Dinghuibacter silviterrae: one gene and its partner. Each later gene encodes a partner of the first gene's protein in a complex. Links are inferred from orthologs where the notes say so. Each region holds a gene or a part of one and is shown in the gene's direction. Other genes may lie near its edges. The genes, in order: secA and secY.

The links.
Region 2: the proteins of secA (region 1) and secY are in contact, whole or in part, in a crystal structure (PDB 3DIN), measured with the Thermotoga maritima proteins. The link is inferred for Dinghuibacter silviterrae from one-to-one orthologs. Residues at the interface, in WP_004082002.1 of Thermotoga maritima: Glu261, Ala262, Arg263, Lys300, Ala301, Arg302, Thr303, Ile304, Ile305, Leu323, Tyr324, Asp325, Pro326, Val329, Ser330, Tyr333, Ile336, Lys340, Phe345, Val349, Glu363, Phe364, Tyr374, Ser375, Gly376, Gly377, Glu393, Ile395, Thr482, Ser483; in WP_004081795.1 of Thermotoga maritima: Glu108, Gly109, Glu110, Glu111, Ala236, Glu237, Arg238, Arg239, Ile240, Thr241, Ile242, Gln243, Tyr244, Ala245, Arg246, Arg247, Val248, Thr249, Gly250, Arg251, Arg252, Val253, Tyr254, Gly256, Ala257, Ser258, Thr259, Tyr260, Leu261, Pro262.

The regions. Positions count from the first base shown.
Region 1 is NZ_SODV01000001.1:172,925-188,431, forward strand. What follows is about bases 4,608-8,517. They hold secA (preprotein translocase subunit SecA), read left to right. Parts: upstream 4,608-4,987; coding sequence 4,988-8,317; downstream 8,318-8,517. Other genes in these bases: EDB95_RS00820 (outer membrane beta-barrel protein), read right to left, coding at 4,608-4,772; deoC (deoxyribose-phosphate aldolase), read left to right, coding at 8,310-8,517. Also shown: EDB95_RS00805 (vitamin K epoxide reductase family protein), read right to left, coding at 1-1,169; EDB95_RS00810 (hypothetical protein), read left to right, coding at 1,263-1,478; EDB95_RS00815 (hypothetical protein), read left to right, coding at 1,506-1,733; more of EDB95_RS00820, read right to left, coding at 1,866-4,607; more of deoC, read left to right, coding at 8,518-8,963; EDB95_RS00835 (SPOR domain-containing protein), read left to right, coding at 8,974-9,468; EDB95_RS00840 (M20 metallopeptidase family protein), read left to right, coding at 9,471-10,652; EDB95_RS00845 (ABC transporter permease), read right to left, coding at 10,875-11,648; EDB95_RS00850 (ABC transporter ATP-binding protein), read right to left, coding at 11,645-12,562; EDB95_RS00855 (DUF2807 domain-containing protein), read right to left, coding at 12,565-13,227; EDB95_RS00860 (GntR family transcriptional regulator), read right to left, coding at 13,230-13,604; EDB95_RS00865 (hypothetical protein), read right to left, coding at 13,615-14,406; EDB95_RS00870 (ABC transporter ATP-binding protein), read right to left, coding at 14,421-15,254; EDB95_RS00875 (NADP-dependent malic enzyme), read left to right, coding at 15,357-15,507. UniProt on the Escherichia coli protein: Required for protein export, interacts with the SecYEG preprotein conducting channel.
Region 2 is NZ_SODV01000001.1:1,888,101-1,902,541, forward strand. What follows is about bases 1-2,844. They hold secY (preprotein translocase subunit SecY), read left to right. Parts: upstream 1-668; coding sequence 669-2,021; downstream 2,022-2,844. Other genes in these bases: rpmD (50S ribosomal protein L30), read left to right, coding at 1-64; rplO (50S ribosomal protein L15), read left to right, coding at 144-593; map (type I methionyl aminopeptidase), read left to right, coding at 2,087-2,844. Also shown: more of map, read left to right, coding at 2,845-2,914; EDB95_RS08515 (BaiN/RdsA family NAD(P)/FAD-dependent oxidoreductase), read left to right, coding at 2,892-4,169; rpsA (30S ribosomal protein S1), read left to right, coding at 4,446-6,341; EDB95_RS08525 (shikimate kinase), read left to right, coding at 6,429-6,944; EDB95_RS08530 (DUF423 domain-containing protein), read left to right, coding at 6,926-7,309; EDB95_RS08535 (sensor histidine kinase), read right to left, coding at 7,306-9,204; EDB95_RS08540 (DNA translocase FtsK), read left to right, coding at 9,244-11,847; EDB95_RS08545 (LolA family protein), read left to right, coding at 11,979-12,659; EDB95_RS08550 (hypothetical protein), read left to right, coding at 12,759-13,331; EDB95_RS08555 (UbiX family flavin prenyltransferase), read right to left, coding at 13,379-13,939; EDB95_RS08560 (thioredoxin family protein), read left to right, coding at 13,999-14,441. UniProt on the Escherichia coli protein: The central subunit of the protein translocation channel SecYEG. Consists of two halves formed by TMs 1-5 and 6-10.

The DNA.
Region 1 (15,507 bases):
GCGTCAGGGTTGCCCAGCACGATGCCCAAATGCTCCAACCCCTCCGGCGCCTGGGGCTGCTGTTGCAACAAGCCCTGGAACAGATCGGGGTTGGCCCTCAGCCGCCGGAAAGAGCTCCGGTATTGATCGCTGTCCTTAGCCTTCCGCCACAAGGGTTTTAAAAAGAACCAGCCCACCACCGGCCAGACGGCGCAAAATAAAACGGCGGGGACCGCTGCTATAACGTTCACCGGTGCCTGGTACTCCAGAAACGCCCAAACCGCTTCCAGGACAAGGACGGACTGGACACTCAGACACAAGGGACACCACTGCTTCGCCACCCTCCACTGGTAATAAATACTGAACGGCACGTATAAGACGGCCAGGAAACTACCCCAGCAAAGCCATGAGGTCTTTTCCTGGAAAGGGATACCCGGAAACAACAACCCCGATAAGGTCGCCGCGAAATAAAAGAAACCCACTTCGCTCCACGTCAGCCCGGCCACCGAAGCGCCCTTGCTCTCCAACACCGCACCGCAATCCCTCTGCCCGCCGCCCTGGCAAATATTTTTGACAAAGTCTCCCCCGCTCCCCATTTCGTACAGGAGCAGCAAAACCGACACCGCAACGCCAAAAAGTTTTGTCAGCAACAAGAACCCATAGGGGAGTGCGTCCGTCCGGGAAACCCCGTTCATCCATACCAAAGCCAGCAATCCCACGACCGCTGCCGCTATGGCTACTCCTTTTTTGACCTGAAGGTTCCTTTCCCTGGCGCGCTTTTCTGCAAAGTCCGGCTCCCCGGGATAATCGCCCGGTTCTGCCATCCACACCACCTTCTGGAATTTTTTCAGGAAATCCTCTTTGGACAGGGAAACCGCCTTGCCACCCTTGTCATAGACAACCGACACCGACGCCCCATCCTGACGCGTCACCAGGACGAAGTCGCGTACATTCCCCTCCGTTTGCGCATACGCGACAAATGGGGCCGGCGCCATCGCCAGGTCTTCTACCCTGTACGCCGCGTTGGGTATCCCATACCGGTCAAAGGTATCCGAAAGGCCAAGGAGGCTGGGATAGTAGGGATTCTCCTCCAGGTCTCTCTTTAATGACGTCTCGGTTATTTTCAAGCCCAGAAGCCGGGCGTAGCTGGCTGCCACTGCGGACAGCTTGGTATTAAACGATTGGGCCATAGGTAAGGTGCTAGTTCCAATAAACTTAGCGCTTTTTTGTAAATATTCCTTATCTTAATTAATCCTACCAAACAAGCACCAAACAAACACAATATGCTCCAGACCATCCCCACCTCCAACCTATCAAGAGCCGAAATGAAAAACATCATGGGCGGCGTCGCTCCCGCCGCCTCCGAATGGAATTGCGGCGGCACCTTTGTCTGCTGGTACGGCCTCACCAACCCCGCCGGATCCTGCGGCTTTTCCACCTGCGACTATGCGGGCGGCTGCGAGCCCGCCGAAATCGGCTGCGGCGGCGGCGCATCCTAATTTCAAAAAACCCTAAAAATCTATCGTATGCTCAAGAACACCCCCCTTTCCAGCACACGCCTTTCCGCCGCCGACATGAAAAAAATCCGCGGCGGTCTCAGCCAGCTTCAACTCTGGCAATGCCTCACCGGCGTAGGCACATTCTACGCCTGCTGGCCCACAAGCCCCAACCCCATGTACTCCTGCAATTACAACTCCTGCGAGGCTCTCGGCGTCGTCTGCGACGAGTCCGCCTGTGCCTATTATTCAAACTAACCCAGGCACCCCTGGTGTACTGCCCCCAGTCACCCCAGCGGGTCCCGCAACGCATGGCGCCAAAAAATTGACCCAGCCTAGAAAGGCCGGGTCATCTCACTACTATCTATTTTATGAAAACAAAAAACTAAGTTACCCCCCGCGACGCCCGCCACCGCCGCCGCCAAATCCACCACCGCCATCACCACCACGCATGCCGCGGGGCATCATCATACCACCGGTGGCCTGGGAGCCCTTGAACTTCGCCAGCTTGTAGGTGAGGGTGAACATCACGAACCGTTGCAGCACATTCGACTGCGACTGTGTGACCTGGGTTTTGCTGAAGGTCTGGTTATAATTCACGTTCTCGTTGAGCAGGTCGTTGACGGACACGGCCGCGATCAGACGCTGGTTCATAAACCGGCTCTCCAGGACCGCGTTGATCAGTGTCACGGGTTTGTTGCCGATGGCTGACGAAAACCCTTGCGGGATCGTATAGATATAATCGTACCTGAACGAGAAGATCTTCAGGAAGTCTACCCGGGCCGACTGCGCGAGGCTCCAGGTTTGGGTCTGGGTATTGGTTCCACCGGCGGAACCCTGGGTTTTCAGGGAATAGGAGGTGGAATTGAGGGCATAGCTGGCACCCCCGATCACCTCCAGCCAGTCGCCCTTGTCCATTTCGAAACGAATGGTCTCCGTGGGCTGCCAAGTTTGACCGAGGTCAAGCGCGCCATTGAGGTACTCCGGGTCGTGCGTGAAGTTCACCTTGCTGCTCAGCGTCAGGATAAACTCCCGGTTGTTGAAGGGCTGGGAAAAATAAGCGTTGGCGCCCGCCGTATAGTAGCCATTGGCATTGACGGGCATGTAATAGTAGACGGTATTTTTTGCCCCCGGCGTGTAAATGGTATTGGTGGCGATATTCTTGTTGACGATGTTGGTATTGATGTTCAGGAAAAAGGCACGGCCCGACAGGTTGTCAAAATTGTTATAGTTGATCACGACATGGTTGTCGAACTCCGGTTTCAGGTTGGGGTTCCCCAGGTTGATGTTCTGCTGGTTCGTGATGTCGGGCACGGGTTGCAACTGGGTGGGGGTGGGCTGCTGGGACGTTCCCGTATAAAAGATCCGCAGCCGTTTGGTGGTGCTGAACTGATACGCCAGGCTGCCGATGGGCACGAAGACCAGCTCGTGCTGTTCAAAGTGGTGCAGGGTATCGTCGATCGTCGTCTTGGTATCCAGGAGCGTAGGTTGCAGGGACGCACCGATCTGATAGTTGAACTTACGCTCCTTGTGCCGGAACGTCAGCCCCACTTTGTTGGTGACCAGCGTATTGTCCATATTGTTGCTAAGGCTGTCCACGAAGGTCTCCACCATCTTGGGGTCGAGGCTGTAGACGTTCTTGCTGCTTACATTTTCGCTGCTGCTGTAGGCATAACTCAGCTCCAGGCCTGACTTCAGGCTCAGGGGCTCGGTATAGGATACCCGGCCGCTGTAGCTGTAGTTGTTGGTTTTGAAAAACGAGACCTGCCGGATCGTATCCGAAAGGTTGGTCAGGTAGTTATCCTGGACCGAATAGTTGCTATCGGTTTCCGTGCTGGGACTGGGATTGTCCGTGGCCGTGACCGACAGGGTACGCCCGATCTTGTTAAACTTGTGCATCCACAACAGGGTGACGGAAGTGGCGGGCGTGGAATTGTTCCCTTTATAGATCTGGCCGATGCTGGACGTCTGGTTCTTCTGCGTGCTGTCTTCGTAGGTGGTCTGGGTATTGCTGTTTTGTATGTTGGTCGAATAGTTGAAAGATCCGCGGAACAACAGTGAGTCGTGGCGGGAGAAGCCCCAGCCGACGTTGAGCATGACGCTGTGTTTTTGCTGGTCGGTCAGCGAATTCGACGCCGAATTGAAATAGGGTTGAGCGATACTGTCCCCCAACAGGTGGGTAAAGGAATTCGTAAGGACCGTAGATTGCGTTTTCGTATACTGGTAGCTGCCGAAAACGGTGAGGTGGGGTGTAAGGTCGTTGGCGTAGTTGAAGCCGGCCGTTTTGGCATCGTTATACCCCTGGGCCCCCGAATTGCTCTGGGTCAGGTTGGCCGAGGGCGAGGTGCTTCCACCTCCGCCGCCACCACCCCCACGACCGCCACCGCCCTGAAAGCTGGCGCCGGCCTGGCTAAACGTGGGGATATTGACGTTGTTGGCGTTCCCGAGAAGCGCCATTTGTTCGGCGTTGTTAAACCGGAAAGCCCGGAGGTATCCTTCATACGGGGTATTGATCTCGTTCCCCGATTCAATCCCGGCGCCAGCGGTGGCGCTGCCGAAATAACCCTGGTTCCGGTCTTTTTTGATGGTGATGTTGATGATCTTGGTCCGGTCACCGTCGTCAAAACCCGAGAACTTGGCCTGGTCGCTCTGGTCATCGATCACCTGGATCTTGTCGATGGCGTCCGCGGGGATGTTCTTCGTGGCCATTTTGGGGTCGCCACCGAAAAAGTCTTTGCCGTTTACCCGGATCTTGGTGACCGTCTGTCCATGCGCGGTCACATTCCCCTGGGCATCCACCTCTACCCCCGGCAGCTTTTTGAGCAGGTCCTCCGCCACCGCGTCCTTACGGACAGGATAGGCATCCGCACGGTATTCCACTGTATCCTGCATCACCTTGATCGGGGGCGCCTGTATGACCACTTCTGCAAGTTCTTTGATCTTTTCCGACATGGGGATGATGCCCACATTGCCGGCCATCGTCGCGGGATACTGAACCCCCTTTGTCTGATGCCCTATATAACTGATAATCAATATAAAATCACCCACAGGCGTGCGCTCGAAAGAAAAACGCCCCTGGGCATCGGTCAACGTGTGGGCCGTATCCGTTTTCCCCGCTTCCACGTAGGACACCACGGCCTTTTCCAGGGCCCGGTTCGTTACCGAGTCGCGGATGATCCCCGTAATGGGGCCGCCCGCCGAGGGCGCGTTGGCGGGGTTCACAGGCTCCACCTGGGCGTGTGACACCGTCCGGGACCCTAAAAAGGCAATGACTATCAGAAGTAAAATTTTCTTCATATTTATGTTTCGCAATTACGAATTATATCGTCAAAATTAGCTCAAACCCCGCGTCCCTACTGGTCAAATTGATGAGCGGGCCAACCCGTTTCGAGCGGGGGTGAGTAGGCAGGGCCCGTCATGATTTATTATTACCTTTGCCTTCCTGTCATTATGGCTGTCGAGCGGTTCAAGCACCATATTTGAAGGGTTCATTAAATAATATAAACCGGTATATGTTAGGCTATATAGCAAAACTGTTTGGAGGCAATAAAAGCGAGCGGGATACAAAAGAGCTCCTACCCTTGGTGGACAAGATCAATGAATATTTTGCCCAGTATCAGACGCTCTCCAACGACGACCTTCGCCATAAAACCCAGGAATTCAAAGAACGCATCAAGGCCCACCTGGCCGAAACTGACGCGGAAATACAAACCCTCAGCCAGCGGGCCGAAGACCTGCCTGCGGAAGATATACACGGAAAAGACGCGCTCTACGGGGAAGTCGACGAGTTGCGCAAAGGACGCGACAAGAAGATCGAGGATATCCTCAAGGAAATCCTCCCTGAAGCTTTTGCGGTCGTCAAAGAAACGGCCCGCCGCCTGGCGTCCGGCACCCCCCTGGAGGCAACCGCCACCGAACTCGACCGGGAACTGGTGGTTAAACGGGCCAACATGCGCCTGGAAGGGGACAAAATCATTTATAATAACGGCTGGAATGCCGCGGGAAGTGACATCGTCTGGAACATGGTGCACTATAACGTGCAGCTCATCGGGGGCATGGTGCTTCACTCCGGCAAGATCGCCGAAATGGCCACGGGGGAAGGGAAAACCCTGGTGTCTACCCTACCCGCCTACCTCAACGCCCTGGCGGGGGAAGGCGTCCATATCGTAACGGTGAACGACTACCTGGCGCGCCGCGACAGCGAATGGAACGGCCCCCTTTTCGAATTCCTCGGGCTGACCGTCGATTGTATCGACAAACACACGCCGCACACACCCGAACGCCGGAAGGCCTATCTGGCCGATATTACTTATGGCACCAACAACGAATTCGGTTTTGACTACCTCCGGGACAACATGGTCCAGTCGCCGGACGAAATGGTGCAGCGCAAACACCACTTCGCCATGGTGGACGAAGTGGACTCCGTCCTCATCGACGACGCCCGTACGCCGCTGATCATCGCCGGCCCTGTCCCCAGGGGAGACGATCAGCAATACCACATCCTGAAGCCCAGGGTGGACAAGCTGATCGAAGCTCAGCGCCGGGTGGTGAACCAGTTCCTCAACGAAGGTAAAAAGAAGTTCGCCGAAGGTGACGACGACCCCAAGTCCGGAGGCCTGGCGCTTATGCGGGCCTGGAGAGGGTTGCCCAAACACAGCGCCCTGATCAAGTTCCTCAGTGAACCCGGTATCAAGGTCAAGCTCCAAAAGTCCGAGAACTACTACCTGGCCGACCAGTCCAAGGAAATGCCCAAGGTCGACCACGAGCTCTTTTTCAGCATAGACGAAAAGAACAACAGCGTGGACCTCACCGACAAGGGTATCCAGATGATCACCCAGTCCGGTGAAGACCCCGAATTCTTTATTTTGCCCGACATAGGGACGACCCTGGCCGACATCGAGCGTTCCGGTCTGGCCCCCGAGGAAATGCTGGCGAAGAAAGAATCCATGCTCAACGACTACGCCGCCAAGGCCGACCGCATTCATACCGTACAGCAGCTCCTCAAGGCGTATACCCTTTTTGATAAGGACGACGAATACGTTGTCATCGACGGGCAGGTCAAAATCGTGGACGAGCAGACCGGCCGTATCATGGAAGGCAGGCGCTACAGCGACGGTCTGCACCAGGCGATCGAAGCAAAGGAAAATGTAAAGATCGAGGCCGCTACACAAACTTATGCCACGATCACGCTCCAGAACTACTTCCGCATGTACCACAAGCTCGCCGGTATGACCGGTACGGCCGAAACAGAGGCCGCCGAGCTCTGGGACATCTACAAGCTGGACGTGGTCAACATCCCCACCAACGTCTCCGTCATCCGGAAGGACGCCGAGGATCTGGTCTACAAAACCAAGCGCGAGAAATACAAGGCCGTCATCGAAGAGATTACAAAGCTGCGCGAGGGGGGCCGTCCGGTCCTGGTCGGTACGACCTCGGTGGAAGTGTCCGAACTCCTGAGCCGGATGCTCCGCCAGCAAAATATTCCGCACAACGTCCTTAACGCCAAACAACACGCCCGGGAAGCCCAGGTGGTGGCCGAAGCCGGTCTGGCGGGGAACGTCACCATCGCCACCAACATGGCGGGCCGCGGTACCGACATCAAGCTCGGACCCGGCGTTAAAGATGCCGGTGGCCTGGCCATCCTCGGTACCGAGCGCCACGAAAGCCGCCGCGTCGACCGTCAGCTCAGGGGCCGTTCCGGCCGTCAGGGCGACCCCGGTTCCTCCCAGTTCTTCGTGTCGCTGGAAGACGACCTGATGCGTATGTTCGGCTCCGACAGGATCGCCGGCATTATGGACAAGCTGGGGTACAAGGAAGGCGAGGTGATCCAGCACAGCATGATCACCAAGTCGATCGAACGCGCCCAGAAAAAAGTCGAAGAGAACAACTTTGGTATCCGCAAACGCCTCCTGGAATACGACGACGTCATGAACAAGCAGCGCGGGGTCATCTACGCGCGGAGGAACCACGCCCTCTTTGGGGAGCGCCTGGCCCTCGACCTGGACAATGCCTTTTACAGCTGCGCCGAGGGGCTCGTCAATTCCTTCAAGGAGAACAACGACTACGAGGGTTTCAAGATGGGTTCCATCATGGACTTCGCCATCGATACCCATATCGACGCAGAGTCTTTTACGCGTGTCGACCACGCAAAGCTGTCCGATCAGCTCTATGAAGAAGCCAGGATTAACTACTTCGCCAAGAGCGCCGACGTCAGCAAACACGCCTTACCCGTTTTCCAGTCCATCCATAGCAAGCAGGGGCCGCACATCGAGAACGTCTATGTGCCCTTTAGCGACGGGAAGAGGGGTATGCAGGTACTCAGCTCCATGCAAAAGAACCTCAACACCGGTGGCAAGGAACTTATGAATTCCCTGGAGCGGACGATCACCCTGAACATGATCGACGACTCGTGGAAAGAACACCTCCGGGCGATGGACGACCTCAAACAAAGCGTGCAAAGTGCGGTATACGAGCAAAAAGATCCGCTCGTTATATATAAGGTGGAGGCCTTTAGCCTCTTCAAACAAATGGATACGGAGCTCAATAAGAACATCGTCTCTTTCCTTTGTCACGCCAACATCGTCTCTGAATCACCCACACAGCGCCCGCCCCAGATGAAGGAGCCGCCGAAAGTGGACCTCAGCAAACTGCGCCAGCGGAAAGACGAACTGGTCACCAGCGGGCCCACGGGGGGACATCCCGGGGAACCCGAATATTACGATCCCGCGGGACCCGCGCCCAAACCGGAGCCGGTAAAGGTCGGCCCCAAAGTAGGCCGTAACGACCCTTGCCCCTGCGGTAGCGGAAAAAAATTCAAGAACTGTCACGGGAAGGATGCATAACATCGCCTCGTACATCGATCACACGGCGCTGAAACCCACCCTCACGCTGGCGGACGCCGACAGGCTGTGCGCCGAAGCCCGGACGTTCGGTTTCGCCGCCGTGTGTATCCCGCCGCCTTTTGTCCGGAGGACCAGGTCCCTGCTCGAAGGTTCGCTCGTAAAGACCGCCACGGTCATCGGTTTCCCCTTCGGGTATTCGGCCATAGAAGCAAAGGTTTCCGAGGTCTTACTCGCCATCGTTGACGGGGCCGACGAACTCGACATGGTCATCAACCTTGTGGCCCTCAAAAACAACGACTGGGAATACCTGGCCGGCGAAATCGGCACCATCCTCCCCCTGGTCCATGGCAAGGGGAAGGTCTTAAAAGTAATCGTCGAAAGCGGTGTCCTTACGCGGGATGAGCTGATCCGTTGTTGCGAGCTTTATGGGGCCGCGGGGATCGACTACCTGAAAACGTCCACCGGCTACGCCGAAACGGGGGCTACGGTGGAGGCGGTGGAAATCATGCAAAAACACCTACCTTCATCCGTGCATATCAAAGCCTCGGGCGGAATACGTACCTTCGCCCAGGCCAAAACGATGATCGACGCCGGCGCGACCCGTATAGGAACGAGCGCCGGAGTGGCCATCGTTCAACCCTCATAATTCTTCCGTTATGCCCAAAGCAGGAATTGCGCTTCTTTTGCCGATGCTGCTGGCCGCCACCGGTGTGGCTGCGCAGGCGGCGGCCGGCGCTTCGCCCGGGGGGCCCGCCTTCCGCACGGACACCATCGGCGGGGGCACCATTATCGTCGCGCGGGATACCCGTACAGACCTTTTGATCAGGAAACAGGCGGACTACAATGAAAAGGTCAACCTGACCCGGAAATACTCCCATGGCTTCCGCATACAGGTGCTCAACACCACCGACCGCTCGGAAGCCATTACCACCAAAACCCGGCTGCTCCAGCTTTTCCCGCAAGAAAAAGTATACCTGCTCTACCAGGAACCCTATTTCAAGGTCCGCCTGGGTAATTTCAGGGACCGGGAGGAAGCCGACGCCGGGCTCCAGCAGCTCAACAAACAATTCCCGGGGAGCTTTGTGATCCCCTCTGCTATCGAACCAAAGCCGGAATGGCTCAAAGAGGCGACTGACAACAGCCCGATGTAACTATGCTACGCGAGAAAATCCAACAACTAGCCGACCGATATTCGGATGAATTTATTGCCATCCGCCACCACCTGCACGCCCACCCGGAGCTGAGCTACCAGGAATTCCAAACCTCCGCCTTTGTACAGGACCGGCTAAAGGCCTGGGGCATTCCGTTCCAGGTAATGGCCGTCACCGGCGTCGTAGGGCTGATCGAAGGGCGAAACCCCACCAAACGGGTGATCGCGCTCAGGGGAGATATGGACGCCCTGCCCATCACAGAGGCCAACCAGGTCCCGTATACATCCACCCATGAGGGCGTGATGCATGCCTGCGGACACGACGTCCATACCACCTGTCTGTTGGGCGCCGCTAAAATACTGCAGGAGACCAGGGACCAGTGGGAGGGCACCGTCAAACTCATCTTCCAACCCGGCGAAGAAAAAAACCCGGGCGGCGCCAGCCTGATGATCAAGGAAGGCGCGCTGGAAAACCCCAAGCCGCAAGGAATCATCGGACTCCACGTCCACCCCGTGCTTGACACCGGTCTGCTCAGTTTCCGCCCGGGCATGGTCATGGCCAGCGCCGACGAAATCTATATGACCATCCGGGGCAAGGGCGGCCATGCCGCTACCCCCCAGTTGACCACCGATACCATCCTCATCGCTTCCCACCTCGTGGTGGCCCTGCAACAGATCATCAGCCGGAACCGGGACCCCTTCTCCCCTTCGGTCCTTTCCATCTGTTCCATAGAAGGCGGTCATACCACCAACGTCATTCCCTCGGAGGTCAAGCTCATGGGTACCTTCCGCGCCATGGACGAACAATGGCGTTTCAAGGCCCACGACCTCATCCGCCGGGAAGCCACCGGTCTCGTCCACAGCATGGGCGGAGAACTCGACCTGCACATCGACGTCGGCTATCCGGTACTCTACAACCAGGAAGCCTTTACAAAGAAAAACAAGGCGCTCGCAGCCACCTATCTCGGTGACGCCAAAGTCGAGACAACGGAACTCCGGATGGCCTCGGAAGACTTTGCCTACTACACCCACGTCATCCCCGGCTGCTTCTTCCGCCTGGGTACCCGCAACGAATCCCTCGGCCTCACCTCCGGCGTCCACACCCCCACCTTCAACATCGACGAGCGCGCCATCTCCATCGGCGTGGGGACCATGGCGTGGCTCGGGGCGAATGCCGAAGTCTAATAATCTAATCAAAATCAAACCCAAGTAGTACCCGCCCGGTCCCAGACCGACCCGCTAGTCCCGCAAAGGGGTATGTCCATTTACCTCTTTTCCGCAGAGGTTAAGAGCGATTGGCGTCGTTCAGTTCTTCTGCGGAAAAGAGGTAAATGGACATACCCCTTTGCGGGACGCTCAAGGTGGTTACGGTAGGTGCACCGGGGTCAACCGGAAACCGGAGAACCCTTATCCGCGCTCGCGGCGGAAGACGAAATCGGCAAACCCGCCCAACAGGAATACGGCAAAGTAGCCGAGCGACCAGTACTCGTGCTTGAGGATTTTGAAATCGCCGGTGGCGCTGCCACGCATAAACGAGAGGGCGGAATAGGCGTAGGGGAAATAGACCACCTTGTCCCAGGGGATCATGATGAGGCCCGCGATGATTAACGCCAGGCCGGTTCCGATGGCGGCGATGAAGTTCTTGAAGCGCAGGGAAATGCAATACTGGATCGTGGTCATCCCGAGGATCGCGATAAAGGACTTGGCGTCCAGTTGGAGGATCGCCCGGATGGGCACGGGGTGGTGGGCAAAGGTATAACCCGGGTAAAATACCTCCGCGGCAAGACCGGACAGCATCATTTCGAGGTCGAACAACATATACGCGCCCAGAATCATACACTGGATGACGAGGTACTTGGCGAAGTACACGTCCCCCAGCTTCAGGGGAGAGGCAAGCACCTGTTTCCAGGTGTTGTTGCGGTATTCGATTTGTGTCACCAGGCTTGCCACCACGGTGATGAACATGGGCCAGAGGAAGAAAGAGGCCCCTTCGAACCCTTGAAGGATGTGACCCATCCAGGGGTTCGACCCCAGGCGTTTGATAAACACGTCCGGCTTGGTCACGTACATCAAGAAGAAAATACAGGGCAGGAAAGCACTTCCCGCAATGACAAGCCAAAAGGCGCTGGAGCGGCGGATTTTCATGAATTCCGTCCGCAGGCTGATCAGGAAGGTACTCATACGGCTGCGTGTGTAAGTTCCATAAATAAGGTTTCCAAATTATTCTGTTGTTGATAAAGCTGGTACACCGGCAACCCCGCTTGTACCAGCAGGCGGTTCGCCGCAGCGGCCTCCTCGCGGGTGGTAATGTTCAGCACGAGGCCGCGCTCACCCGAGACGGAAGCGTTAAAGTGGGGTGTCAGCAGCCCCAGACCCAGGCGCGGGTCCTCGGTTTCGATCATCCAGCCCGCGGGGCCGTTCTGAAGCATCTTCAACCCTTCCAGGGTCCCCTGGAATACGAGCCGGCCCCGGTTGATGATCCCCACATGGGTGACCAGTTTCTCTACCTCGGCGAGCAGGTGACTGGAGACCAGCACCGTGACACCCATGTCCCGGTTGAGCCGCTGCAGGAGCTCGCGCATTTCGACGATACCCCCGGGGTCCAACCCGTTGGTGGGCTCGTCCAGGATAAGCAGCTCGGGCCGGGGCAGCAAGGCGATGGCGATCGCCAGGCGCTGTTTCATCCCCAGCGAGTACCGGCCCGCTTTTTTCCGGGCGGCGTCACCCGCCAGGCCGACCAATTCGAGGACTTCTCCCACCCGCGCGGCGGAAGCACCATAAATACGCCTGTAGATCTGCAGGTTTTCGGTGCCCGAGAGGTGTGCATACAAAGAAGGTTGTTCGATCAGGGTACCGACCTTGCTCAAAACATCTACACGGTGTCCAGACAGCTCGCGGCCGGAGAAAAGAACGGTGCCTTCCTGTTTGCGCAGTAACCCCAGGATGAGCCGCAAGGTCGTTGTCTTCCCGGCCCCGTTGGGCCCCAGGAAGCCGAAGATGCTTCCCGGGGGCACCCGCAGGTCCAGGCGGGTAAGGATCGGCTGTTTGCCAAAATGATGGGTCAACCCTTTTGTTTCGAGGATATATTTTTCCATGGCTATTGAATGCGTTCGATTTTTTGAATAAACGACAGGGTGCCTCCATCCATTTCCACCTGCTCCCTGCCATCCCATCGCCCCCTGACACACTCGATCATGCAGTTTTTCAAGCTCACCCGGGAAACGCTGTCTGCGTACAGTGACAGTGTCTTACAGGTGATATGGTCCACCCCGATACCGCCACCGGACAATTGCAGCCGAAAGCTTCCCACAACGCCGCCTTCGATGGATATATCGTTCCCTCCATCCACCAGGGTATACAAGCTGTCACCTTGAATATTGTAAACATGGCAAGAGTTTACCCGGTGTATATAAAGGCCCTTTAAGTCATGCACGGTCAACCGGATATTGTCATTGCCCGGCCCTCTGCCGGGTGTCAGCTTCAGGGTGTCCCCGACAACCTTATACAAGGGTCTTTTTTCCGGCCGGGTGGGCAGACCGATCGAATCCCGGTCCCCCTGGTTGATCTCGATTCCGTCAAGGTTTTCCGCCTCTATGACGGAAAATGCGCCCGCGGCCACATCCTCGAACTCCGTATCAAAGGCCTGTGCTATCTTATAGTCTTTGTGATCGAATTTGACCCTCAAGGCAACCGCCAGGGAGACAAAGGTCCCGCACACGACCAGGACCAGGGCCAGCAGAATGATGTTACTTTTCTTCATGGCTATTTGGATGAAAATTGTTGTTTGAATTGTTGAAACGGCTCCTTCAGGTCTTCCCATTTCATACCCAGTAGATAGAGGTTCCGGAAGAACACGGGCAGGTCGTTTTCCATAAATTCCTTTTTCTTGACGGCGAGCGCGCTTTGCAGACCGCCGGGGGCTATGAAAAAACCGATCCCGCGCTGGTTGTAAATGATCCCCGATTGCTGGAGCCAGTCATAGGTCCGCATCACCGTATTGGGGTTGACTTCCAATTGGACAGCCAGCTCCCGGACGGACGGCACCTTGTCCTCCGCCTTCCATTCTTTCAACAGGATCCGCTCGCACACGAAGTCCGCGATCTGTAGGTATATCGATTGTGACGAATTGAATTGCATAACTTAATCTTTAGATTTCCTTCTCCTTCAACCTGAAATATGCCGCGACCCAAAACACCGGAGCCCATATATAACGCCCCACGAACAGAAGCACCTTGGACAACCACAGGGGAAACGTAAACAGCATCTCCCCATACCCATTGTTCATACGCACCACCCCCAGGTCGGCAAAACTCACGTTTTCGCCTTTGGTTATGGGCAAGACCACATAGCCCATGAACAGGACAAAAGCGACGATGGTAACGGCCCCTGTCACGGTAGTCTTTACAAAGGCAAAGCGTTCGAAATAGACCGATCCCAGGAGATAAAGTGTTTGTACCGCTACATAGAGGAGAGAGAGATACCACCGGAAAAGAGGAATTCCAATTCCGACAAAATTCGGCAGGTGTGCCAGGTGAAGGCGGGGATTCGTGGCCACCAGGCCAAAAGCCGCGGCGCGGATCAGAAAGAAGATCAGTATGTAGGCTGCGTTAAAGAAAACCTGGGAGAACAGGATGCCGCAGACCAGCTTCTCCCCATGGGTGGCGGGAACACCCAGATAGTAGATCCCCGTGGTGCGCCCGGAAAGCTCGGAAAAGGACATGCCCGCCATAATACACCCCCCCAGAAAAAGACCGACAAAGAAAAATATGAACAGGGGTTCGACATACAGCGTCTGATCGCTGGCGCACCACCAAAGGATAAACGCGATGATCAGCAGCCCGGTGACGGCCGCCATCATAAGACTATACAGACGCGCACGCTCTGCCCATTGTTTACGGATCAGCAGCCCGAGGCGTTGAAAACTAAATGTTGCTTGCATATTGATTTTTTGTGTCAGGCCTGGAATGCGTGCAGCACGGCCGGGCGGTTCATGATGATGGCTTTATAAAGAAGCTCCAGGTCGACCTTTCCTTCTTCCCCGGTCGTATTGGCTACGACCAGCGCATTCCCTTTCAGCGAACTTTCGCTGTAGAGCGCGCCCCTGGTTTCTTCGCTGTCAAAGGAGATCTTGAACTGTAGGTGGGTTTGAATGTTGTCCAGGGTCTGGTCAAAAAGGATTTTCCCTTCATCGATGATCGTCACCCTGTCGATCAGGTTCTCCAGGTCGCGCACCTGGTGAGTGCTGATCACGATGCACTTTTCCTCGTCCGCCGTCCCCGCCAGGACCTTACGGAACTGGCTTTTGGAAATGATGTCCAACCCGTTGGTCGGTTCGTCCATCAACACCACCTGGGCGCCGGAGGCCAGGGCCAGGCTGATGAGCACCTTCTTTTTCTGCCCATAGCTCATTTGTTGCAATGACCGTTCAAGAGGGATCTCAAACTCCAGCAATAACCGGGTATAGTATTCTTTGTTGAAATGGGGATAAAAAGGAGCCAGTACTTCCATAAACCGGGCCGGACGCACCGGGGGCACATAGAATTCCTCCGGCACCAGGAAAATCCGGTTCAGAAAAGCCGGTTGTCTTTTGGAGGGGTCCAGCCCCAGGACACGGACCGAGCCCTTGTCGGGGAATAACAGCCCGGCAATGTTCCGCAGGAGCGTGGACTTCCCGGTCCCGTTCTTGCCAAGAAGGCCGTAAATGTGCCCCGGTTGCAGTTGCAGGCTCAGTCCGTTAAAGACCTTCCCTTTCTTGTACCCGAAGTGCAGGTTTTGAATATCGATCATGACTATTGTTTTAGTGTACTATCGTACTAGTACACTACAAAGATAATACGCAAATCGACATTTCCAAATTCCAGGCCCTAATTTTGTAATTTGCGCGCATATATGCAGAATAATGAGCTCAGGCGTCAGCAGGCGTTGGAATACCACGCCAAGGGGCGTCCAGGTAAGATAGAGGTGGTGCCGACCAAAGGCACAAAAACCCAGCGGGAGCTCTCCCTGGCCTACTCTCCCGGTGTAGCGGAACCCTGCAAAG
Region 2 (14,441 bases), 1.7 Mb from region 1 along the record:
GCCCCAGATCCTGGGTATGGTCCGCAAGGTAACGCACCTGGTAAAGGTGGAAGAACTGGCCTAAGGCCGCCGGCGCGCGCTTCGCGCGGCCGATTTTTCAAAAAGCGAGGGGTGATTCCCCGTAAGTTAAAAATCACAAGAAGATGAAACTGCACAATCTGAAGCCTGCTGAAGGCGCTACGCACAAGGAAAAACGTTTAGGTCGCGGGGAAGCCTCCGGCAAGGGTGGTACCTCCACGAAGGGTAATAAAGGTCAACAGGCCCGCACCGGTTATCAGAACAAGACCGGGCACGAAGGCGGCCAGATGCCGATCCAGCGTCGTTTGCCCAAGCGGGGTTTCAAAAATCCCCATAGGGTCGAATACAAGGTCTTCAACCTCGGCCAGATCGACCAACTGGTTGAAAAGTACGGTATTACAGAATTCTCCCTGGAGAATCTCTATATGAACGGTCTCGTCACCCGCACCGACCTGGTGAAGGTCCTGGGTCACGGGGAACTGTCCGCCAAGCTGACCTTCAAGGTGAATGCCGTCAGCGAAAAGGCCAAAACTTCGATCGAAGCGGCCGGCGGCACGGTGGAGATTGTCAAATAATTTTCGGATATTTGTTAGACGCTGTGACCGCCCTCTCCAGCGTCTTTTTTATTTTGGTCTTAAATTTCCATCTCAGTGAAGAAGTTCATACAGAACCTGAAAAATATTTGGAGTATTGACGAGCTGCGTGATAAGATCATCCTCACCTTACTGCTGTTGCTTGTTTTCCGGGTAGGTTCCTACATCGTGTTGCCGGGTATCGACCCGAAAGGGTTGGCCGGTCTGAGTCAGAACGCCAGCAAGGGGATGCTCGGTATCTTCGATTCGTTTGCCGGGGGCGCCTTTTCCAACGCATCTATTTTTGCCCTGGGTATCATGCCCTATATCTCCGCTTCCATCTTCATGCAGCTGGTCTCCATCCTGGTGCCCCAGTTCCAGAAGATCCAAAAGGAAGGGGAAAGCGGCCGTAAAAAGATCAACCAGTGGACCCGTTACCTCACCGCCATCGTGACCCTGTTCCAGGGCGGTGCCTATGTGGCCTACCTGAAAAGCCCCCAGATTGCAGGGGGTGCTATCTATCCTTCCTTCGCCTTTTTCTTCCCCTTTACGACGGTGATCCTCCTGACGGCGGGTACCCTGTTCGTGATGTGGCTGGGTGAAAAAATCACCGACAAGGGTCTGGGGAACGGTACGTCCATCATCATCATGGTGGGCATCATGGCCCGTTTCCCGGCCTCCATGGCCCAGGAGTTTGCGAGCAAGCAAACGAGGGGCGGCGGCGGTCTGCTGATCTTCCTGATCGAAATCGCCCTGCTGATCCTGACCATCATGGCGCTGATCGTCCTGGTACAAGGGACCCGCAAGATCGCGGTGAACTATGCCAAACAGATCATCGGTAACCGGCAGTTCGGCGGCGCACGCCAGTTCCTGCCGCTGAAAGTGAACAGCTCCGGTGTGATGCCGATCATCTTCGCCCAGGCGATCATGTTTATCCCCGGTCTGCTCTCCAACTTCCAGCCGACCGCGGGGATCGCGCGGATATTCAACGACCACGGGAATATCTGGTACATGCTGATCTACAGCATCCTGGTCATCGCGTTTACCTTCCTGTACACGGCGTTGATCTTCAACCCTAAACAGGTGGCCGACGACCTCAAACGCAACAACGGCTTTGTCCCCGGTGTAAAACCCGGTCAACCCACCGCGGACTATATCGGTACGATCATGGACCGGATCACTTTCCCCGGCGCCATTTTCCTGGCCATCGTCGGGATCCTTCCCGGTATTGCCCGGAACCTGAACGTAACGGCCGGGTTTTCCACCTTTTACGGCGGAACCTCCCTTCTGATCGAAGTAGCGGTTATCCTGGACACCCTGCAGATGGTGGAAACCCACCTGCTGATGCGCCAGTACGACGGCCTGATGAAGACCGGCAGGATACAGGGCCGCACGACGGCCACGACCACCGGTGCCACCGGTGTATTTTAAGGAGAGTAAATTTTTTACGATATTTGCAGGCTCGGAGTAACCCTCCGGGCCTAACTTTTTGAAGCATGATTCATTATAAATCGGAGCCCGAAATCGCCCTTGCCCGCGTCAGCGCCTTGCTGGTGGGAGACGCGATTGCTGAGGTGGCCAAAGCCATCCGCCCGGGTGTGACGACGTTGGAGCTGGACAAGATTGCAGAGCAGTTTATACTTTCCCAGGACGCCAAACCCTCCTTTAAAGGATACCGGGGTTTCCCCTTCGCCACCTGTATGTCGGTCAATGCCGCGGTGGTGCATGGTTTTCCCAATGATATACCGCTGAAGGATGGCGACATCGTATCGGTGGATGTGGGGGTATACAAAAACGGTTTTCACGGCGACAGCGCCTATACATTTGCCATCGGTGACCCCGGTGAAGCCATCCTGAAATTGCTGGCGGCCACCCGTCAGTCTTTGTACAAAGGGATCGAAAAGGCCCACGTCGGTAACCGCGTCGGAGATATTTCCTTTGCGATCCAGGATTATACGGAAAAACAAAGGGGGTATGGCGTTGTCCGCGAGCTGGTGGGTCACGGCGTGGGCCGCCAGCTGCACGAAGATCCCCAGGTGCCCAACTATGGGAAACGCGGGACGGGCGCAAAATTGAAAGAAGGGATGGTGATCGCCATCGAGCCGATGATCAACCTGGGTGTCAAGGAAGTCACGTATAGCGACGACGGCTGGACGGTCCTTACGGCGGACAACAAACCCTCCGCCCACTTCGAGCATACCGTCTGCGTCCGCAGGGGCAAGGCGGACGTCCTGTCTTCTTTTGCAAAGATCGAGGCGGCCGAAACCGCGAATCCACACTTAGCTTCCGCTTATTACCAGCATGCTGCGGCCGTTACCGCATAGCGGCGGTGCGCCGGTCTCTCATAAGCGCCTGGTCGTCGTGGGCGGCGGCGCCGCGGGCTTTTTCGGGGCGGTCAACGCCGCCCGGTTGTCACCGGGGCTGGAGGTCGTCCTCCTGGAAAAAAGCGCCAAGGTGCTGTCCAAGGTCCGGGTGTCCGGGGGCGGCCGGTGTAATGTCACCCATGCCTGTTTCTCCATTCCCGATATGATCCGCCGCTATCCGCGAGGCGGGAACTTTCTCAAAAAGGCGTTCGCTCATTTTTTTACTTCAGATACGATCGAGTGGTTTCGGGAGCGGGGCGTCGCCCTGAAAACGGAAGACGACGGGCGGATGTTTCCCGTGTCCGACCGCTCCGAAACCATCGTCGATTGCCTCGTGCACGAGGCGAACCGGTATGGCGTGCAGATCCTGCTGAACCGCGAGGTGCGGGGGATGCGACGCGAAGACCGGCGCTTTCTTCTCGACACTTCCGGCGGCCCCCTGGACGCCGACGCCGTCCTCATCGCATGCGGCGGCTATCCGAAGGCCGCGTCGTTTGCCTGGCTGGAGGCCCTCGGCCACACGATCGAGGCGCCGCTCCCCTCGCTGTTTACGTTCAATATGCCGGGGCATCCCATTACAGAGCTGATGGGCGTCAGCGTGCCGGATGCGCAAGTGAAGATCGCGGGGAGCAAGCTCGTGGAACGCGGCCCCGTCCTTATCACGCACTGGGGTTGCAGCGGCCCGGCGGTCCTGCGGCTGAGTGCCTGGGGTGCCCGCGAGCTGGCGGACAAAGCGTATGACTTTACATTGTTGATCAACTGGGTGCCGGCCCATACGCAGGACGAGGTACGGTCGCTTTTTCAGCAAATGCGTGCAGAGCAGGGCAGCCAGGCGGTGACCAAACGAAGCCTGTGGGGGCTTCCGCAACGGCTTTGGCAGTTCCTGGCGGCGTCGGGCGGGATACCCGACGGGATGCGCTGGGGAGACCTGCCCGCAGCGGCCCAAAACGTGTTTATCCGACATCTTTGCGCGCTGGAGCTGACGGTAAAGGGGAAGACCACCTTTAAAGAAGAGTTTGTCACCTGCGGTGGCATCCGCCTGGCGGAGGTAGATCCCCAGACCATGGCAAGCCGGCGGGTGCCGGGGCTGTATTTTGCCGGAGAAATTCTGGACGTAGATGGCATCACCGGTGGCTATAATTTTCAACACGCCTGGACAAGCGGTTTCGTGGCCGCCCGCGCCATCGCTGATTTGCAGCCACTTAGCCATAGGTGAACTTTTTTTATTCCCCGAAATCCAAACCAGGTATTTATACGTATGTATGTTCCAGGGGTAATTTCCCAGTCAAGGCTCTGATTAGTAAACTTATTTCAACTTTTTAGCTAATCATTATGTTAGCTGAGGGTTATGATTGCAACAAGCCGTTCTGATTCTTCAGAACGGCTACATTTTTTTACAATGTACCTTGAACGGCGAACGCCTGCCCGGCCCGGAAGGGCCCTTTCTTTTTCCCCCAATTATTCGTACTTTTGCAGTCCGAAATAAAAATTTATGTCAGAAGAACAAATTGTAAACCCCGTAAACGCTGATGTACAGGAGGCTCCCGTCCAGGAGGCTACAGCGACAAAAAAAGTACCCGTACCGACCCAGTTCGATACCGCACACGACGATTTCGACTGGAGCATCGACAAACGCAACGTGTCGACCTATCCTAAGGAAGATCGCCAAAGGTACGATGGCGTGTATGACAGCACCTTCAAGGTCATCAACGACGGTGAAATGATCACCGGGAACGTGGTAGGCATGACCAAGACGGACGTCGTCATCAACATCGGTTTCAAAAGCGACGGCCTGGTTTCCCTCAACGAATTCCGTGACCTGTCGAACCTGAAGATCGGGGACGACGTGGAAGTCATGGTTGTTGAAAAAGAAGACCGGGACGGTCACCTGCACCTGAGCCGCAAACAAGCCCGCATCACCCGCGCCTGGGAAAAGATCGTGGAAATGCACCGCACCGGCGAAGTGGTTACCGGCGTGGTGACTTCCAAAACGAAGGGCGGTCTGATCGTCGACGTGTACGGTATGGAAACCTTCCTGCCGGGCTCGCAGATCGACGTCAAACCCGTCACCGACTACGACCAGTTCGTGGGCAAGACGATGGAGTTCAAGGTCGTTAAGATCAACGAAGCGATCAAGAACGCCGTGGTTTCCCACAAAGCCCTTATCGAAAGCGATATCGAAGCACAACGCGCCGAGATCATCAGCAAACTCGAAAAAGGACAGGTACTCGAAGGGACCATCAAAAACATCACCGATTTCGGGGCATTCCTGGACCTCGGTGGCCTGGACGGTCTCCTGTACATCACCGATATCAGCTGGGGCCGTATCTCTCACCCGAGCGAAGTCCTCAAACTGGACCAGAAGCTCAACGTGGTGGTCCTGGACTTCGACGACGAGAAGAAGCGCATCAGCCTCGGTCTCAAACAACTCACCCCGCATCCCTGGGATACGCTGCCTGAGCACATCCGCGAAGGCGAAATCGTCAAGGGCCGCGTAGTGAATATCGAAGACTACGGTGCATTCCTGGAAATCCTCCCCGGTGTGGAAGGCCTGGTGCACGTATCCGAGATCACCTGGGCAAACAACCCCATCAATGCGAAGGAATTCTTCAAGCTGGGCGACGAGCACAGCGCGAAGATCGTGACGCTGAACAAGGACGAACGCAAGATGAGCTTGTCCATCAAGCAACTCAGCGAAGATCCCTGGGCGACGATCGAGATCAAATACCCGCAGGGCAGCCGTCACAACGGCATGGTGAAGAACATCACCCCCTATGGCGTATTCGTGGAGCTGGAACCCGGTATCGGTGGCATGATCCACATCAGCGACCTGAGCTGGCTGAAGCGCTTTAACCACCCCAGCGAGTATACCCGCACGGGTAACCGCATCGACGTGGTGATCCTGTCGATCGACAAGGACAACCGGAAACTCCAACTGGGTCACAAACAACTGGAAGAAGATCCCTGGAATGCCCTCGAAGATACTTTTGCCATCGGCACCATCCACGAAGGTACCGTTGTGAAGAAGGACGACAAGGGCGCCATCGTTCAGTTGCCCTACGGTCTCGAAGGTTTTGCCCCCAACCGCCACCTGGCGAAAGAGGACGGCAAGAGCATCGGCGCCGAAGAAACTTCTCAGTTCATGGTGATCGAGTTCGACCGCAACGAGAAGCGCATCGTGGTCAGCCACGCGCGTATCTGGGAACAGTCGAAGCACGATGAGAAAGAGGCTGCCCGCAAGGAAGCCCGCGCCGACCAGGAAAGGACGAAGAAAGCCGTTAAGAACATCCAGAGCCGGGTTGAAAAGACGACCCTTGGTGACCTGGGTGTCCTGGCCGAACTCCGCAAGAAGCTCGACCAAAACGACGAAGCTCCGAAGGCTGAGTAGTATTTTACGAGAACGTCATAACCAAGGCGAGCCCTAGTGGCTCGCCTTTTTTGTGTGGCCGCGCGCCCTTTTTGTATCTTTGCGCCCATGCTTTACTTCCTAAACGGTTTTATGGGGTCCGGCAAAAGCTACTGGGGACGCCGGTGGGCAACGGCTTTTGACCTGGAATTCCACGACCTCGATGACGTGATCGAGCGGCAGGAAGGAATGACCATCAGCGAGCTTTTCAAAACAAAGGGGGAGCCGGCGTTCCGGAGGATCGAGCGGGACGCGCTGGCGCGGATGTGTTCAAAAAGCAATGCCATCATTGCCTGCGGGGGCGGGACACCGTGTTTTCACGACAACATGAAGCGCATGTCGCGAGCGGGGATTACGATCTGGTTGAAGACGCCGCTGGAAGCGCTGGTGGAGCGTTTGCTGCCGGAGCTCGGGCACCGGCCGGTGATCGCGCATACCAATGCGGATACCCTCGCGGGTTTTATAGAAGGGAAACTGGCGGAACGCGAGCCGTTTTACCACCGCTGCGTATATCACTTCTACACGCCTTACCTGACCGACGAGAACTTCAAGAAAATCCTGGATAAATGCAAAAGACATTCTTAATCACGGGCGCCCTTCTCGGCGCCCTTTCCGTGGGGCTGGGCGCCTTTGCCGCGCATGCCCTCAAACGCATGACGGACGAGGCCACCGTGGGGGTCTTCCATACGGGCGTGGAATACCAGTTTTATCACGCGTTGGCGCTCTTGCTAACGGGGATCGTATATGCGCAGTTTCCTTCGGCCTGGATGACCCGGGCGGGGTGGGGGTTTATTATCGGCACCGTGCTCTTCAGCGGGTCGTTATATGCGATCACCCTGCTCAAGATCAACGGTGGGTCGCTGGGGCCTGCGGGGGTGCTGACGCCGATCGGCGGGCTCTTCTTTATCTATGGGTGGGTGTGCATGCTGCTCGGGTTCCTGAAGCGCTAGTAGGGACAGCTTAGCCCGACCGTCGTCCCCTTCTCATTCTTGAACCAGATGGTTCCCCCGATGGTCTCCATGCGCCGTTGCATGTTGGTGAGGCCGCTGGAGAACTGACGCATTTTTTCAGTCTGGATGCCCTGGCCGAAGTCGTGTATTTCGATGTGGAGCTCGTCTTCCAGCCGGATGCGCAATTCCAGGCGGTCGCTTTTGGAATGCTTCATGGCGTTGTTGAGGGCCTCCTTGACGACGAGGAAGACATTCCGCCGTTTCTCCCCGCTGATCTCGATGTCGGGGATATATTCGGGTACCTCCACCCGGCAAACCATGGAGGAATTTTCAAACAGCTCGATCGCAAAAGCCCGCATATAGGCAACGAGGTTGGCCACGGAGTCGTTGGTGGCGTTCATGGACCAGATGATCGTGTTCATTTTGTCCATGAGTTCCCCGGCGGAGGTGGAGATCTTTTCGATCTCCGGGACGGACTGTGCGGGTAGCCGTCTTTTGGCAAGCTCGCTCATCAGCCGGATCGCAGTGACACCGGACCCAAGCTCGTCGTGCATGTCGGCGGATATGCGGCTCCGTTCGTCTTGCTGGGCCTGGATAATGGCGAGCTTTGTCTCGAATTCCTTTTTTTCCTGTTCGAGCTTCATGGCCTGTTCGATCTTGACTTTTTCGATGAGCTCGTCTTTATTCTTATAGGCCAGCGCCGCCAGGAAAAGCACCAGTTCGAGCACGACGCCAAGCTCATAGTAGAAAAGGGCCTGGTTGAAAAAGGAATTGGTATAGGTAAAGCGGACCTTGAAGACGATGATGCATTGCGAGGTTACGGCAAGCCCCAGCACGGCAAGGTTACCGGCCAGCAGGTAGTTCATGAGCTTGTCCCTTTGCGCAAAACCGACGATGACATAAAAGATGCCCAGGGCCATGAGGAAATACTTGCCGCCGTTTTCGATGGAGTTCATGACTTTGTAGGGACCGCCGCTGAAATACACGACGGAGTAGACGGCCAGCAACAGGAGCAGCAGGTTGCCGGCGGTACGGAAGGCCTTTTCAAGCCCGGGGTAGTTGGTCCGGGTGTCGAGCAGGTGGCGTGTAAAACTGATGTAGCAATAGTACCCCGAGACTTGTATGACGTAGTCGAAATACTCCTCGAAAAAGAAATAAAAGGGTTGGTCTTCACGATAAAACAACGCCTTGATGAAGAACAGGGTCGTCATGCACAACCCGTACAAGGCGTAGAAAAGGTATTCTCCCCGCAGGTTCTGGGTGAAATTGGTGAAGGAATAAATGATCATCATCAGCAGGATGCCGCAAAAGACAAAGGTCACGACGTTGAGCTGCACGGCGTTGAACCGGAGGATCTTGAAATAGTTGGTGAGAAAGCGTGGCTCGATCAGTGCGGGGGCCATCCAGTTGGTGTTGGCCTTGATCAGGTTGCCTTTGAAAAAGAAGGTGGTTTGGGTACGGGCGTCGATGGAAAACCGCCGGCAGCCCATCTCTCCGTGAGATGGACGGATTTCGGGAAGCGTGACGACCTGCCCTGCGCTGTCCTTGTACAGGACGATATTCCGGAAGTAATATCCGGGGAAAAAATAGAAGGACCTGCTGGAGTCCTGGTCGTTGATCAAGGTAAACCGGCAGTAAAAGGGGAGACTGACCACATTGGTGGGTACACCCTGGGTGAACCGCGTGATCAGGGCGGTGTCATAAGAAAGCCGCGGGAGCATTGCCGGGGTGACTTTCTCAGCGGTGTCGACATAGATCCCGATGGCACTGTCGATGTGCAACGCGTCGTCGACATGGCTCGTTCTGAGGGTGTCTTGTGCCCGGGTAAAAAGGGGGAATAGCCCCAGGATGAGACAGAGGAAGAATAGCCGATGACACCCCGAATGGAACAGCATAAAATATTACCTTTCAAGATAGTCATTATCTTTGTGCCTATGGCTGGTAACCGGTTGAAATCTCCGAAAAAAGACCCTAAGAAGGAAGAACCCTCTCCAGCGCAATTGCTGCCCGAAAAGGACGTCAAGGTACCCGTTAAGGAGCTGGTCAGGGACGAGCGCACCCAAAAGATCATAGGGATCGCCCTGCTCCTGGCAGGGGTGTTCCTTTTTATTGCATTCACCTCCTATCTGTTTACTTGGAAGGAAGACCAGGATGAGATCTTCAGAAGCGGCCTGGCCATCTTGAAACCCAACGACCTCCACATCGCCAACCTCTTAGGCTCGCTGGGGGCATACATTTCCCACGTTTTTATTTACAAAGGGTTCGGGCTGGCTTCGTATCTTTTTTGCTCCACTTTTTGGGTCATCGGCGCGAACCTGCTGTTCGGGCACAAGATTTTTTCCATTGCGCGGAACCTGAAATACCTGTTGGTGGGTTTGTTCTTCCTTTCCACGGCGCTGGGTTTTTTCTTTTCTTCCTGGTCCTTTCCCTATGGAGGTGGTGTGGGGACCCTCGTCAGCGATTGGCTGGAGGGGTTCCTGGGGAAGCTGGGGACGACGATCCTGATCCTTGTCGGGGGTTTTGTGTATGTCATCTGGAGGTTTAACCCGGTGTTCAAGCTACCGGCCAGAAAGCCTCGCGTGCCCAAGGAAGCACCGGCTTCTGACGCGGCGCCCTCGCCGGTCGCGGCTCCTGCGGCCAACGCTGCCGCTGCCCCGGAGGACGATGGCGCCAAGCTTTTTATTGCGGGGAAAAAAGGTAAAAAGAACACTTTAAAAGGTGACGCCCCGATGATCGTGGTGCCGGAGGAAGAAGCTGAAGAAGAGCCGGAGTTTATTTTGGTGGAAAAAGAAGACGACGACGATAGCGACGACGATGACGACGACGAGGATGACATCGAGGAAGAGGAATTCGAGGAAGAGGTCGAGGCCGGGCTCCCACCCGCGGCCCCGCCCCCGCCTGCGCCCTCTTCGCCCCCGCCGCCCCGCGGTATTCACCGTCCTGTGCCGCCGCCCAGCGATCTGACGCTGGAAATCAAGCCGTCTGCGGACGACATCCCCGAGGAACCCGTCACCACGGGCAAACCCATCGAAACACTCGACGCTTACGATCCCGTCCTGGACCTCCGCGACTATCAATATCCCTCCCTGGACCTGCTGGACAACCACGGGAGCGAAAAGATCGTGCAGGACCCCCGTGAGCTGGAAACCAACAAGGAGCAGATCATCAATACCCTCAAAAACTACGACATTTCCATACAGCGGATAGCCGCCACCGTGGGCCCCACCGTAACCCTGTACGAGATCGTACCGGCGGCGGGTGTGCGTATTTCGAGGATCAAAAACCTGGAAGACGACATCGCCCTTAGCCTTGCTGCCCTGGGTATCCGCATCATCGCTCCTATCCCCGGGAAGGGAACGATCGGGATCGAAGTGCCCAACGTCAAAAAGACGGTGGTCGGCATGAAAGGATTGCTGTCTTCGGAGAAGTTCCAGAACAATTCGTTTGCCCTGCCCATAGCGATTGGGAAAAAGATTGATAACGAGAACTTTATAGTGGACCTTGCGTCCATGCCTCACCTCCTGATGGCGGGGGCTACCGGTCAGGGTAAGTCGGTGGGTTTGAACGCCATCCTGGTGTCCCTTTTGTACAAGAAGCATCCCTCCCAGTTGAAGTTTGTCCTGGTCGACCCCAAAAAGGTGGAGCTGAGCATCTACCGGACCATAGAGCGGCACTTCCTGGCCAAGTTACCGGGAGAAGAGGAAGCCATCATCACCGACACCAAAAAGGTCATCCACACCCTGAACGCTCTGTGTATCGAGATGGACAACCGGTACGACCTGCTCAAGGAAGCCGGTTGCCGGAACCTCAGGGAATACAACGAGAAATTCAGCAAACGGCGGTTGAACCCCGAAAAAGGGCACCAATATCTGCCCTTTATCGTGCTGGTCGTGGACGAGTTCGCCGACCTGATCATGACCGCCGGCAAAGAAGTCGAAATGCCCATCGCCCGTCTCGCCCAGCTGGCGCGCGCCGTGGGCATCCACCTCATCATCGCCACCCAGCGCCCGTCGGTGAACATCATCACGGGGACCATCAAGGCCAACTTCCCCGCCCGTATCGCTTTCAAGGTGTCGTCCAAGATCGACAGCCGGACCATCCTCGACGCAGGGGGCGCCGAGCAGCTCATCGGCCGGGGCGATATGCTTATATCGTTTAACGGGGAGATCGTCCGTTTACAGTGTGCTTTTGTGGACACCCCCGAAGTGGAAAAAGTAACGGATTTTATCGGTGAACAACGGGGCTACCCCGAAGCCTTCCGTCTCCCGGAATACGTGGATGAAAAAGACGAGGAGGGCCGGAATTTCGACATCGGTGACCGGGACCAGTACTTCGACGAAGCCGCCCGGCTGATCGTGCAGAGCCAGCAGGGATCCACCTCCCTGATCCAGCGGAAAATGAAGTTGGGCTACAACCGGGCCGGCCGCCTCATGGACCAGCTCGAAGCCGCCGGCATCGTCGGACCCAGCCAGGGAAGCAAGCCGAGGGAGGTCCTGATGAAGACGATGATGGAGCTGGAAGACTATTTACAACAATAAGGCCCCGAGGCGGCAATGCGCCGCCTCGCCGCCGCGGCCCGGTGGCCCGCTCGTCAAAAATTTCTTAAAAGCCCCGTATTTTCCCAACCCCGCTCCCATTTGGTAGTCAAACTATGAATACCTTTGCGCACATGAAATATCTTTTTACTACTCTTGCTATTGTGTTGTCTTCTTTCCTTGCTGTCCACGCCCAGGCGCCCGCCCTTGGTGGTCCGTCCGTCCAAAGCGACCCCGACGCCAAGAAATTGCTGGACCAGGTGAGCACCAGGTTCAAGGGCTACCAGAGTGTGAAAGCCGGATTTACGCTGACCATCGAAAACGCCGACGGCAAAGTGGACGGGAAGAAAACCGGGACCGTTGCCATGAAAGGCACCAAGTATCGTATTTCGCTGCCGGGCCAGGAGATCTTTTGCGACGGCAACAATACCTGGTCGTATGACAAATCCTCCAACGAGGTAAAGATCGACAAGGTTGACCCCACGGCCCACGCCATCACCCCCCAGACCCTCCTGACCAATTTCTACGACAAAGACTATCTCTACAAGCTCAACGGGACCGTCCCCGTCAACGGCAAAAGCGCCCAGGAAATCGAGCTGACGCCGAACGATAAAACCAAACCCTTCTTCAAGGTGCTGGTGTACGTCAGCAGGCTGACCAAGAACATCGTCAGCACCAAGGTCTTCCAAAAGAACGGGACCCACTTTACCTACACCCTCAACAGCTTTACCCCCAACAGCCCCGCCGTGAAGGACGAGGACTTCGTCTTCGATCAGAAGAAGTATCCGGGGGTGGATGTGGTAGACTTGCGCTAAGCGCCAGCGGCGCGCCGACAGCGTCTGGCGACCTTCGGTTATACCCCCACGTTAGTTATTCCGCGGAATTGTGTATCTTTCAGTGCACAATTCCGTTCCATGAAAAAATTACTCCTTTGCTTCCTCCTGGGGGCACCGCTATGCCCGGTGTTTGCCCAAACGTCCGGTTCCTTCACCCTGACCGATGCGGTAGAGCGGGTGATCTCCGAAATGCCGACGCGGCTGGCTCACCTGAAGGGGGACCTCTTAGCCAACAATCCCGAAGCCATCGACTATGCTTCCCTGCTCCAGCTGAAGGGGGCCGACAACTGCACAATCTCGGTCTTTAACACGCCTGGGGACACGACGGCCTGCTGGAAAGCGGACCTGCCGGTCATCGACGACTTCGACCAGGCCAAAAAAGCGTACCAGGAGACCTACGACGCGCTTCACCACGCGCGCATCACCCGGTTGCACCCGGGCGTCGTGTATAAGCTGGAGGGCGGATTCCACCAGGCCGACGAGACCAAACAGACCAACAGCATCGAATTTACCCTGGATCCCGCGGGGGAGGAGTTTCACAAGGTGCGGGTACAGCTTCTGCTGTCCTATACCATGCCGGAATGGCACCTGACGGTTCAGGTGTATGAGAAGCCGGGAGAGCTCGGGATGGCCGAGGCCAGCGACCAATAGGCCCGCGCCCGTGGCGCCTCGCGGCCGCGCCTTCGGCGTGAACGCCGCTAGGCCCCGCCCCAGCGGAACGTATCCACGCGCAACCCCGCCAGGTCCAAAACCCGGTCGACCACCGTTCCTGCAGCTTCGGCAAGGGTGGTGGGCCGGCTATAAAAGGAAGGCGTGGCCGGACAAATGATCCCGCCGGCCAGGGTGACCGTTTCCATGTTCCGGATATGGATGAGGTTATAGGGGGTTTCCCGGATGACACAGATCAGCCGTCTGCGCTCCTTGAGGACGACGTCCGCGGCACGGGTGATGAGGTCATTGCTGGTCCCCGAGGCGATCCGGCCGAGGGTCCCCATGGAACAGGGGACGACGATCATGGTCTGGTACTGCCCGGACCCCGAGGCAAAGGGTGCCAGGAAGTCGGTTTGGGTATAAAAGGGGAGGGAATAACTGCGGTAGCTGTCGTCGCCCATTTCGGTTTCCCAGACTTGTTTGGCGTTCTCTGTCATGACCACGCCCAGGGCCGACCATTGGTCCTTCATCTGCACGAGTTTGTCGAGCAGCACCTTGGCATAGATGCTACCGCTCGCCCCGGTAACGGCCACTATTATTTTTTGCATAACGCTTCCGGTTGGGTGGAAAATTGCTGTAGGTTTGTGCAGCGCATACGCAAAAGTAAATGGTAAAGGCAACTTTCATCGCCATCGCCGGAATAATGCTCTGGACGGGCCGCCCCGCGCCAGCGTCGGGCCCCGCGAACGGGTCGCCCGCCGCCGCGCCGGCGGCAAGGACCTCCGTCCCCTGGCTCTCCCTCCAGGAAGCCCAGGACCGGAGCAAGGGCGAACCCAGGGTCATCATCATGGACATTTATACCGACTGGTGCTACTGGTGCAAGGTGATGGAAAAGAACACCTACGAAGATCCCCGGGTGGCGGCTTACATGGGGCAAAAATTCTATTCGGTGCGGTTTAACGCGGAAAACCGGGGGAGGGTTACCTGGAAGGGCCAGTCTTTTGCATACAATCCTGACTATAAGGTCAACGAACTGGTGATGTCGCTTACCAGGGGCAACCTTTCTTTTCCCACCACGGTCGTCATCACCCCGGACAACCGGGCTCCCCA